DNA from 2 places in the Kitasatospora sp. NPDC008115 genome. Region 1 is predicted to be linked to the other one. Evidence: riboswitches for the same ligand, from Rfam matches in the RefSeq annotation. Region 1 holds a riboswitch; the other holds the start of a gene.

Region 1 (4,204 bases):
GTGTCGACCAGCGCGGCGACGTCACTGGGACGGCGGACGTCGCCGCAGACGCCGACGACGGGACAGCCCGGCCGGTCGAGCTCGGTGGCGAGGTCCTCGGCGATCCCGACCCGCTGGTCGGCGATCAGCATGCCGGTGGTGCCCGCCGCGGTGAGCCGGCGGGCGAGGTCCGCCCCCGACCCGCCGTCGAGTACGGAGATCACGACGACCGAACCGTTGACCCGCATGGCCTTGCTCCTCCCTGTGGGCGGCTCCGCACCGGCGCCCACGCGCACCTTGCGGAGGATCGTAGGCAGGTCCTGACCCTCCGCAACAGGAATTACCCCTCAGGTGACCAGGCTCACGCCTGTCACGCCGAACGGACGGCGCGGTGTCCCGGTGAGCGGACACCGCCCGCCCACGCGCACGTCGCGCGCACTGCGTGCGGTCGCCCGGACACGCCCGGGATACCGTCGACCCATGCCAGCTCAGCCCGCCTCCGCCCGTCCGCCCCTGTTCACCTGGGAGTTCGCCGCCGACCCGTACCCCGCCTACGCGTGGCTGCGGGAGCACGAGCCGGTGCACCGGACCACCCTGCCGAGCGGGGTGGAGGCGTGGCTGGTCACGCGGTACGCGGACGCCCGGCAGGCGCTCGCGGACGGCCGGCTCTCCAAGAACCCGGTGCACCACAGCGAGCAGGCCCACCGCACCGGCCGGGTCGGCATCCCGGGCGAGCGCCAGGCCGACCTCATGACGCACCTGCTCAACATCGACCCGCCGGACCACACCCGGCTGCGCCGCCTGGTGTCCAAGGCGTTCACGCCGCGCCGGGTGGCGGCCTTCGAGCCGCGGGTGCAGCAGCTGACCGACCGGCTGATCGACGGCTTCGCGGCGCGCGGGTCCGCCGACCTCATCCACGAGTTCGCCTTCCCGCTCCCCATCTACGCGATCTGCGACCTGCTCGGGGTGCCGGCCGAGGACCAGGACGACTTCCGGGACTGGGCCGGGATGATGATCCGGCACGGCGGCGGCCGGCGCGGCGGGGTGGGGCGCGCGGTGAAGCGGATGCGCGCCTACCTGGCGGAGCTGATCCACCGCAAGCGGGCGGACCTCGGCGACGACCTGATCTCGGGGCTGATCCGGGCGAGCGACCACGGAGAGCACCTGACCGAGAACGAGGCCGCGGCGATGGCCTTCATCCTGCTCTTCGCCGGCTTCGAGACGACGGTCAACCTGATCGGCAACGGCGTGTACGCGCTGCTGCGCAACCCGGGCCAGCGCGCCCTGCTCCAGGAGTCCGTCGGGCGCGGCGAGAGCGCGCTGCTGGAGACCGGGATCGAGGAACTGCTGCGCTACGACGGGCCGGTGGAGCTGGCCACCTGGCGGTTCGCGACCAGCCCGCTGACCATCGGCGGGGTGGAGATCCCGGTCGGCGACCCGGTGCTGGTGGTGCTCGCGGCGGCGGACCGGGACCCGGCGCGGTTCGCCGACGAGAACACCCTGGACCTGGCCCGGACGGACAACCCGCACCTGGGGTTCGGGCACGGCATCCACTACTGCATCGGCGCGCCGCTGGCGCGGCTGGAGGGGCGGGCCGCGCTGGCCACCCTGCTGACCCGGCTGCCGGACCTGCGGCTCGCCGCGGACCCCGGGGACCTGCGGTGGCGCGGTGGTCTGATCATGCGTGGACTCCGTGAACTTCCGGTGGAATTCACACCGGAGAAAGCGCCCGGCGGCAAGGCTCCGGAGACCGGCCCGGAGACTGGCTCGGAGACCGGCTCGGAGGGCTGACGCACCAGCACAACACGCTGACGCACACTCTCCGTTCGCCGGTTTCCGAGGGTCTGAACCACCCTCAATCCGGACATACCACCCCGGTTGGTAGGCGATCCATCACATGACGTGATGTCCGTGTGATATCGACGATATGAGCTTGTGATTGCTCTGAAGATCTGTCTACTCTCCGTGGAGCCCGCAGCTGCGGGCCCCGTGCGCGGAACGCCGAGTCCTGCCCGCCGCGCCCCGGGAAACCGACCAGAACCCTGGGCAGGGGCGGGGGACCCAGGTTTTGCGCCGTCTCCCACGGCTAGGGGTGAAGCCGCCTCCGCGCGGCCGGGCCACCTCCCGGTCCGAACCCGACAGCTCACCTCGCAGGCGTGCGGAGAGGGACCCCTTCATGCTGTTCGTTGGAACCGGTCGTCACCGTCGCCGTACCCAGGCCGAGAAGGCCATCGCCGTCGCCGGTGTCGCCGGCGTCGGACTGGCCATGCCGATCCTGAGCGCCACCGGCGCCTCCGCCGCCCCGGTCTCCACCTGGGACGCGGTCGCCCAGTGCGAGAGCGGCGGCAACTGGAGCATCAACACCGGCAACGGCTTCTACGGCGGCCTCCAGTTCACCGCCAGCACCTGGAAGGCGTACGGCGGCAACGCCTACGCGCCGCAGGCCAACCAGGCCTCGAAGGCCCAGCAGATATCGGTCGCCGAGAAGGTCCTCGCCGGGCAGGGCCCGGGCGCCTGGCCGGTCTGCTCCAAGAAGGCCGGCCTGACCAAGGGCGGCGCCCCGGCGGCGGTCGACACCTCGACGCCCGCCAAGCCGGCCGCCCCGAAGCCGCAGGTCCCGCAGGCCGCCCAGGAGGCCAAGCCGCAGCAGGAGGCCCCGAAGGCCGCCGCGCCGAAGCACGCCGCCCCCAAGGCGCAGGCCGAGCAGCAGACCGCCAAGCCGCAGGCCCAGCAGTACGCGCCGAAGCACGCCGCGCCCAAGCAGCAGGCCCCGCAGGCCCAGCCGCAGCAGCAGTCGCCGGCCTTCTCCGGCAAGGCCGGCTGGGACGCCGACGCCAAGGTGTACTGGTACCAGAACAACGGCGCCTGGTACTGGACCAGCCACCAGAGCGTCTACCAGCAGAACGCCGGCCAGCCGGCCGCCCAGGCCCCCGCCGCTCAGCAGCAGTCGGCCGGCCAGGGCTACACCGTCCGCTCCGGTGACACGCTCGGCGGGATCGCCACCGCCCAGGGCGTCTCCGGCGGCTGGCAGGCGCTGTACGACGGCAACCGCGCCACCGTCGGCGCCGACCCGAACCTGATCGTCCCGGGCCAGGTCCTGACCCTCGGCTGACGACCGGTCCGACCGGACGGACGGAGGGGGCCGATTGGGCCCCCTTCGTCCGCTTCCGGACGTCTCCGGCCCGGCAACCAGGTGAACTACCGGTGGGTAGCGAGGCCACACGCTGAGACGGAGCCGAGGTCGACGTGGCCCGGACAGCCCGTGCGGTTAGGCTCTGGTCGTAACGACTCCGCAATCGTCCGGCCGACTGCACCCCACGTCAGCCGAACCTGCTTCCGCTAGGAGATGCCTCGTGCCGTCCATCGATGTCGTCGTAGCCCGTGAGATTCTCGACTCGCGCGGCAACCCCACGGTCGAGGTCGAGGTCGGCCTCGACGACGGCAGCACCGGCCGTGCCGCCGTCCCGTCGGGTGCCTCCACCGGTGCCTTCGAGGCGCTGGAGCTCCGCGACGGTGACAAGAACCGCTACTTCGGCAAGGGCGTGGAGAAGGCCGTCCTGGCCGTCATCGAGCAGATCGGCCCGGAGCTGGTCGGCTACGACGCCACCGAGCAGCGCCTGATCGACCAGGCCATGCTGGACCTGGACGCCACCCCGGACAAGTCCTCGCTCGGCGCCAACGCCATCCTGGGCGTCTCGCTGGCCGTCGCGCACGCCGCCTCCGAGGCCAGCGACCTGCCGCTGTTCCGCTACCTGGGCGGCCCGAACGCGCACGTCCTGCCGGTCCCGATGATGAACATCCTCAACGGCGGCTCGCACGCGGACTCCAACGTCGACATCCAGGAGTTCATGATCGCCCCGATCGGCGCGGAGTCCTTCTCCGAGGCCGTCCGCTGGGGCGTCGAGGTCTACCACACCCTCAAGGGCGTGCTGAAGGAGCGCGGTCTGTCGACCGGCCTGGGCGACGAGGGCGGCTTCGCCCCGAACCTGGACTCCAACCGCGAGGCCCTGGACCTCATCGTCGAGGCCATCCAGAAGGCCGGCTACGTGCCGGGCAAGGACGTCGCGCTCGCCCTGGACGTCGCCTCCTCCGAGTTCTACGAGGACGGCGCCTACCAGTTCGAGGGCAAGGCGCTCACCTCCGCCGAGCTGATCGAGTACTACGCCGGCCTGGTCGCCGCCTACCCGCTGGTCTCCATCGAGGACCCGCTGGACGAGTCGGACTG
Region 2 (4,204 bases), on a different contig from region 1:
TTTGCCGTCGGCCCCGGCCCGGAAGGCGACCCCGGCCCGGCGGTAGCCGGTGAAGCGGCAGCGGCTGAAGGTGACGGACTCCCCGGCGAGCTCGTGCCGGGCGGTGGAGACCGCGAAGTCGCTGCGTCCGGCGGCGTCGATCAGCAGCCCGTCGAAGACGGTGCCCTTGTCCCGGCCGAGCGAGTGCAGCGCCACTCCCCCGCCCGCGTTGCCGTACAGCACGCTCGCGGTGTAGTCGAAGTCGTTGAGGTAGGCGCCGTGTTCGATGCCCCAGCCGCCGTTGTGGTAGGCCGCGAACTCGGTGACCACGTGGTGGTGCCTGGCGTTCAGCCAGACGAAGATCCCGTCCTGGAGGTTGTTGTGGGCCAGGCAGCGCTGGAAGGTCCAGACGCCCTCGCTGTTCTCCGGCCACTCGAAGCCCGAGGCGCCGTTGGCCCCCTGGACGCCGACCGCCACGCAGTCCAGCGCCTTGCCGCCGGTGCCCGCGCCGAGGTTGAAACCGGTCAGCCGGTAGGCCCGGGGGTTGGGTTCGAGCAGGGTGCGGGAGGCGACGCAGGACTCGTAGACGATGTCGTCGGACGGCTGCTGGGGGGTGCGGGTGTCCAGCGGGCCGTCCCACCAGTAGGCGTCCTCCCAGGTCTCGTGGCTGATGCAGGCGCGGAAGGTGATGCCGTGGCTGGCGTGCGGGACGTAGGCGTGGCTGCCGGCGTCGCGGACGACCACGCCCTCGACGACGGTGCCGCGGGTGGTGTCGCCGAGGCGGTGGAAGTGCAGGCCGTAGCGGCCGAGCACCGGCGCGGTGACCGGGGCGGCGCCGTCCGGGCCCTTCCAGGTCTCCTTGGTGTCGGCGCGCGGACCGACCCACCGCAGCGCGGCGTGCCGGACGTCGGCGCGCCGGGAGCTGGTGAGGTGGACGTGGGTGCGGCCCCCGGCGGTGCCCTCGACCCGGACGCTGCGGGTCAGGTTGAGCACCTCGGCGCCGACGGTGACGCCCCCTCCGGCGGCGACCCCGGGGTGGGCGTGGCGGAGCGGGGCGCCCAGGGTGACGGTGGTTCCGCTGACGGAGCGGATGGTGACGAGGTCGTAGGCGGTGGAGAAGCCGTCCTGGTCGGGCGGGCCGGTCGGGGTGACGGCGAGTTCGTCGCCGGGCAGCCAGCCGGCGGGCGGGGCGGCCAGCTCGACGACGGTGTCGCCGGCCGCGAGCGCGCCCCCGGCGCGGACCCAGGCGGTCTTGGCGGCGCCGTCCAGCCGCAGGTAGCCGGCGCCGGTGACCCAGAGGCCGACGTCGGTGTCGACCACCTTCATGCCGTCGCCCTGGAAGCGCTTCTCGTCGACGGCGGGGAAGCGCAGGGTGTGGACGTGGTCGCCGTCGGGGGCGAGGGCGAGGACGCCGCGGACCTCGACGTTGCCGGCGGCGGCGAGGGTGACGGTGCGGTCGGCGGCGAAGGTGAGCGCGCCGCCCGGCTCGACCAGCAGGGAGCCGACCTCGGCGTCGGTGTCGAGCAGCACCCGGTCGGTGATCCGTACGGCGCTGCGCGGGCCGGGCGGGCCGCCGCCCCAGCCGGCCCGGTCGGACCAGCGGCGGCCGCTCTGGTCGACGGTGGGTGCGGGGGCGGGCTGCTCGGGGGCCGCGCCGCCCGGCGGCGAGCCGCCGTGGCCGTCGGGGCCCATCGGGCCGGCCGCCTCGGTGGGGGTCGTGCCGATGACGGCGGCCGGGGTGACGAGCCGGGTCTCGCCGGTCAGCGAGCGGCGCAGGACCTCCTCGCCGCTGATCGCCGCGAAGGCGGTGCCGACGGCGAGCCAGCGCAGTAGTGCCCGGCGGGTCAGGTGAGTTCGGGACGGTTCGGGTTGGATGTCCGCTCTGCGGTGCTTTGCCCGGCGATGCGCTCCACGCGGCCGGGCGGCCGGACGGGAGGCGTCCGGCTCCTCGTCGATGCCCATCGGTGCGTAGCCCTCTCCCGAGACGGCTGCGGCGCGTCGGCGCGGTGCCGACGCTCTGAAGCATAGGCAGTTGCGTTGACCGCGACCGGCGTTGCGGGAAATCGGTCATTTCTGATCATGAAGGACAGCCGGTCGGCGGCGATTTCGTAAACCGTGACGAGCGTCACACATGTTTGCGGTTTGAACGCGCCTCTGCTTAACGTGCTCCCCGTTCGTGGCCACACGGACCCAGCACGTCCGCGACGCCGAGTCCTGCCGTCGGGCGCGCTGGCAGCGCAATGCACCACGGCAGGAGCGGGGGAACCACAGGTAGTTCGCCCAGGACCGGTCCTTTCGGGCCGGCCCCGGGCTAGGGGTGAAGCCGCGTCCACAGCGCGGCCGGGCAACTCCAGCCCGAATCCGACAGCTCACCTCGCAGGCGTGGGAGAGGACCGCGTCTTCATGCTGCCCACCAACGGCACCCGACTGTCCGGCCGTACCCGTCGCGCGATCGCCGCCCTCGGCGTCGCGGGCATCGGCCTCACCATCCCCTGCCTGACCTCCGGCACCGCCTCCGCCGCCTCCGTCGCCACCTGGGACAAGGTCGCCCAGTGCGAGAGCGGCGGCAACTGGAGCATCAACACCGGCAACGGCTTCTACGGCGGCCTCCAGTTCACCAGCTCCACCTGGGCGGGGTTCGGCGGCACCGCCTACGCCGCGCGCGCCGACCTGGCCACCAAGGACCAGCAGATCGCGGTCGCCGAGAAGGTCCTGGCCGTCCAGGGCCCCGGCGCCTGGCCGGTCTGCTCGGTCAAGGCCGGTCTGACCAAGGGCGGCACCCCGGCCGCGGTGGACACCTCCGCCGCCGCCAAGCCGGCCACCCCGGCCCCGGCCCAGACCCCCGCCCCGGCCGCCAAGCCCGCCGAGAAGCCCGCCGCCCAGCAGCCGGCCGCCAAGCCGCAGGCCCAGGCCCCGGCCGCCACCACCACCGCCCCCGCCGCCGAGCAGCGCCAGGACGGCCGGCAGTGGCGTCAGCAGGCCGGTCAGCAGGGCGCCGAGGCCTACACCGTGGTCGCCGGCGACTGGCTGTCCACCATCGCCGACGAGCAGCACGTCCAGGGCGGCTGGCAGCGCCTGTACGAGCTCAACCGCGCCACCCTGGCCGACGGCCCGCACACCATCTACCCGGGCCAGCGGCTGGCCCTGGGCGAGGGCGCCGAGGGCCGGGACTTCGACTGGTTCAACCGCGCCGGCAGCGGCACCCAGACCCCGGCCGCCCGGCCGCAGAGCCGGACCGAGGCCCCCGCCGCCAAGCCGGCCGAGAAGCCCGCCGCGCAGGCCCAGACCCCGGCCCCGGCCCAGACCGCCACCGGCAGCATGGCCGCCGCCGTCTCCTTCGCCCAGTCGAAGGTCGGCCAGGCCTACGTCTACGGCGGCACCGGCAACGGCGGCTGGGACTGCTCCGGCCTGACCCAGGCCGCGCTGCGCGCCGCGGGCGTCTCCGTCCCGCGCGTCGCCGCCGACCAGGCCGCCGCGTCCACCCACGTCTCGCTGGACGCCCTCAAGCCGGGCGACCTGCTGTTCTGGTCCAACAACGGCAAGGACTCCGGCGTCTACCACGTCGCGCTCTACATCGGCGACGGCAAGTACGTCGAGGCCGCCAACCCGAAGTCGGGCGTGCGCGTCCAGACGGTCGCCAACTGGGCCCCGGACTTCGCCGGCCGGGTCTGACCCCGCCACGCCGCGGCCCCCGGGGAGAGTCCGATCGCTCCTCCCCGGGGGCCGCGGCATGCCCGGAAACGCGCCGCTGCGTTGCCCGGACGACGGGCGGCCATGGTCAAACCGGGACCGCAGCGGGCATGCTGCTGCCCTGTACCCGAGGAGGAGTCACCATGGCCCAGGTCACCGTCTCGCTCGACGCCAACCTCGCGATCGACGCGATGATGCTGTCCGGCACCAAGAGCCCGCAGGACGCCGTAGAACTGATCCTCCGGGACTTCCTGGAGCGCGGCCGGCGCACCGAGACCCGCACCGGTGACGCCGCGGACGGCCACCGGGTCACCCAGGACCGTCCGATCGTCCAGGAGGGCTGAGCGGGAACGCCGAAGGGGCCCGGGAGCACACCGCTCCCGGGCCCTGCCCCGTTCTCCTCAGCGCGCGCGGGCCCCGGTCGAGCCGCGCATCACCAGCTCCGGCTGGAACATGAACTCCCCGCGCTGCACGGCGTTCCCGCCGACCTCCTCCAGCAGCGCGTCCACCGCCGCGGTGGCCATCGCCTCCACCG

What was found. A riboswitch is a leader RNA that binds a small molecule or an ion and turns the genes downstream of it on or off. The one in region 1 is predicted to bind cyclic di-AMP.
Region 2: another riboswitch for cyclic di-AMP. It lies ahead of ACFZBX_RS07910 (transglycosylase family protein); the one in region 1 lies ahead of ACFZBX_RS00400 (transglycosylase family protein).

Annotation. Positions count from the first base shown of each region.
Region 1 covers NZ_JBIBHU010000001.1:92,452-96,655, reverse strand. Annotated here, with positions in the region: gene ACFZBX_RS00410 (SDR family NAD(P)-dependent oxidoreductase) at 1-227, opposite strand, end outside; gene ACFZBX_RS00405 (cytochrome P450) at 460-1,770, shown strand; cyclic di-AMP (ydaO/yuaA leader) riboswitch at 2,002-2,150, shown strand; gene ACFZBX_RS00400 (transglycosylase family protein) at 2,156-3,091, shown strand; gene eno (phosphopyruvate hydratase) at 3,333-4,204, shown strand, end outside.
Region 2 covers NZ_JBIBHU010000004.1:359,733-363,936, reverse strand. Annotated here, with positions in the region: gene ACFZBX_RS07915 (hypothetical protein) at 1-1,941, opposite strand, end outside; cyclic di-AMP (ydaO/yuaA leader) riboswitch at 2,213-2,375, shown strand; gene ACFZBX_RS07910 (transglycosylase family protein) at 2,362-3,651, shown strand; gene ACFZBX_RS07905 (hypothetical protein) at 3,813-4,013, shown strand; gene ACFZBX_RS07900 (LacI family DNA-binding transcriptional regulator) at 4,071-4,204, opposite strand, start outside.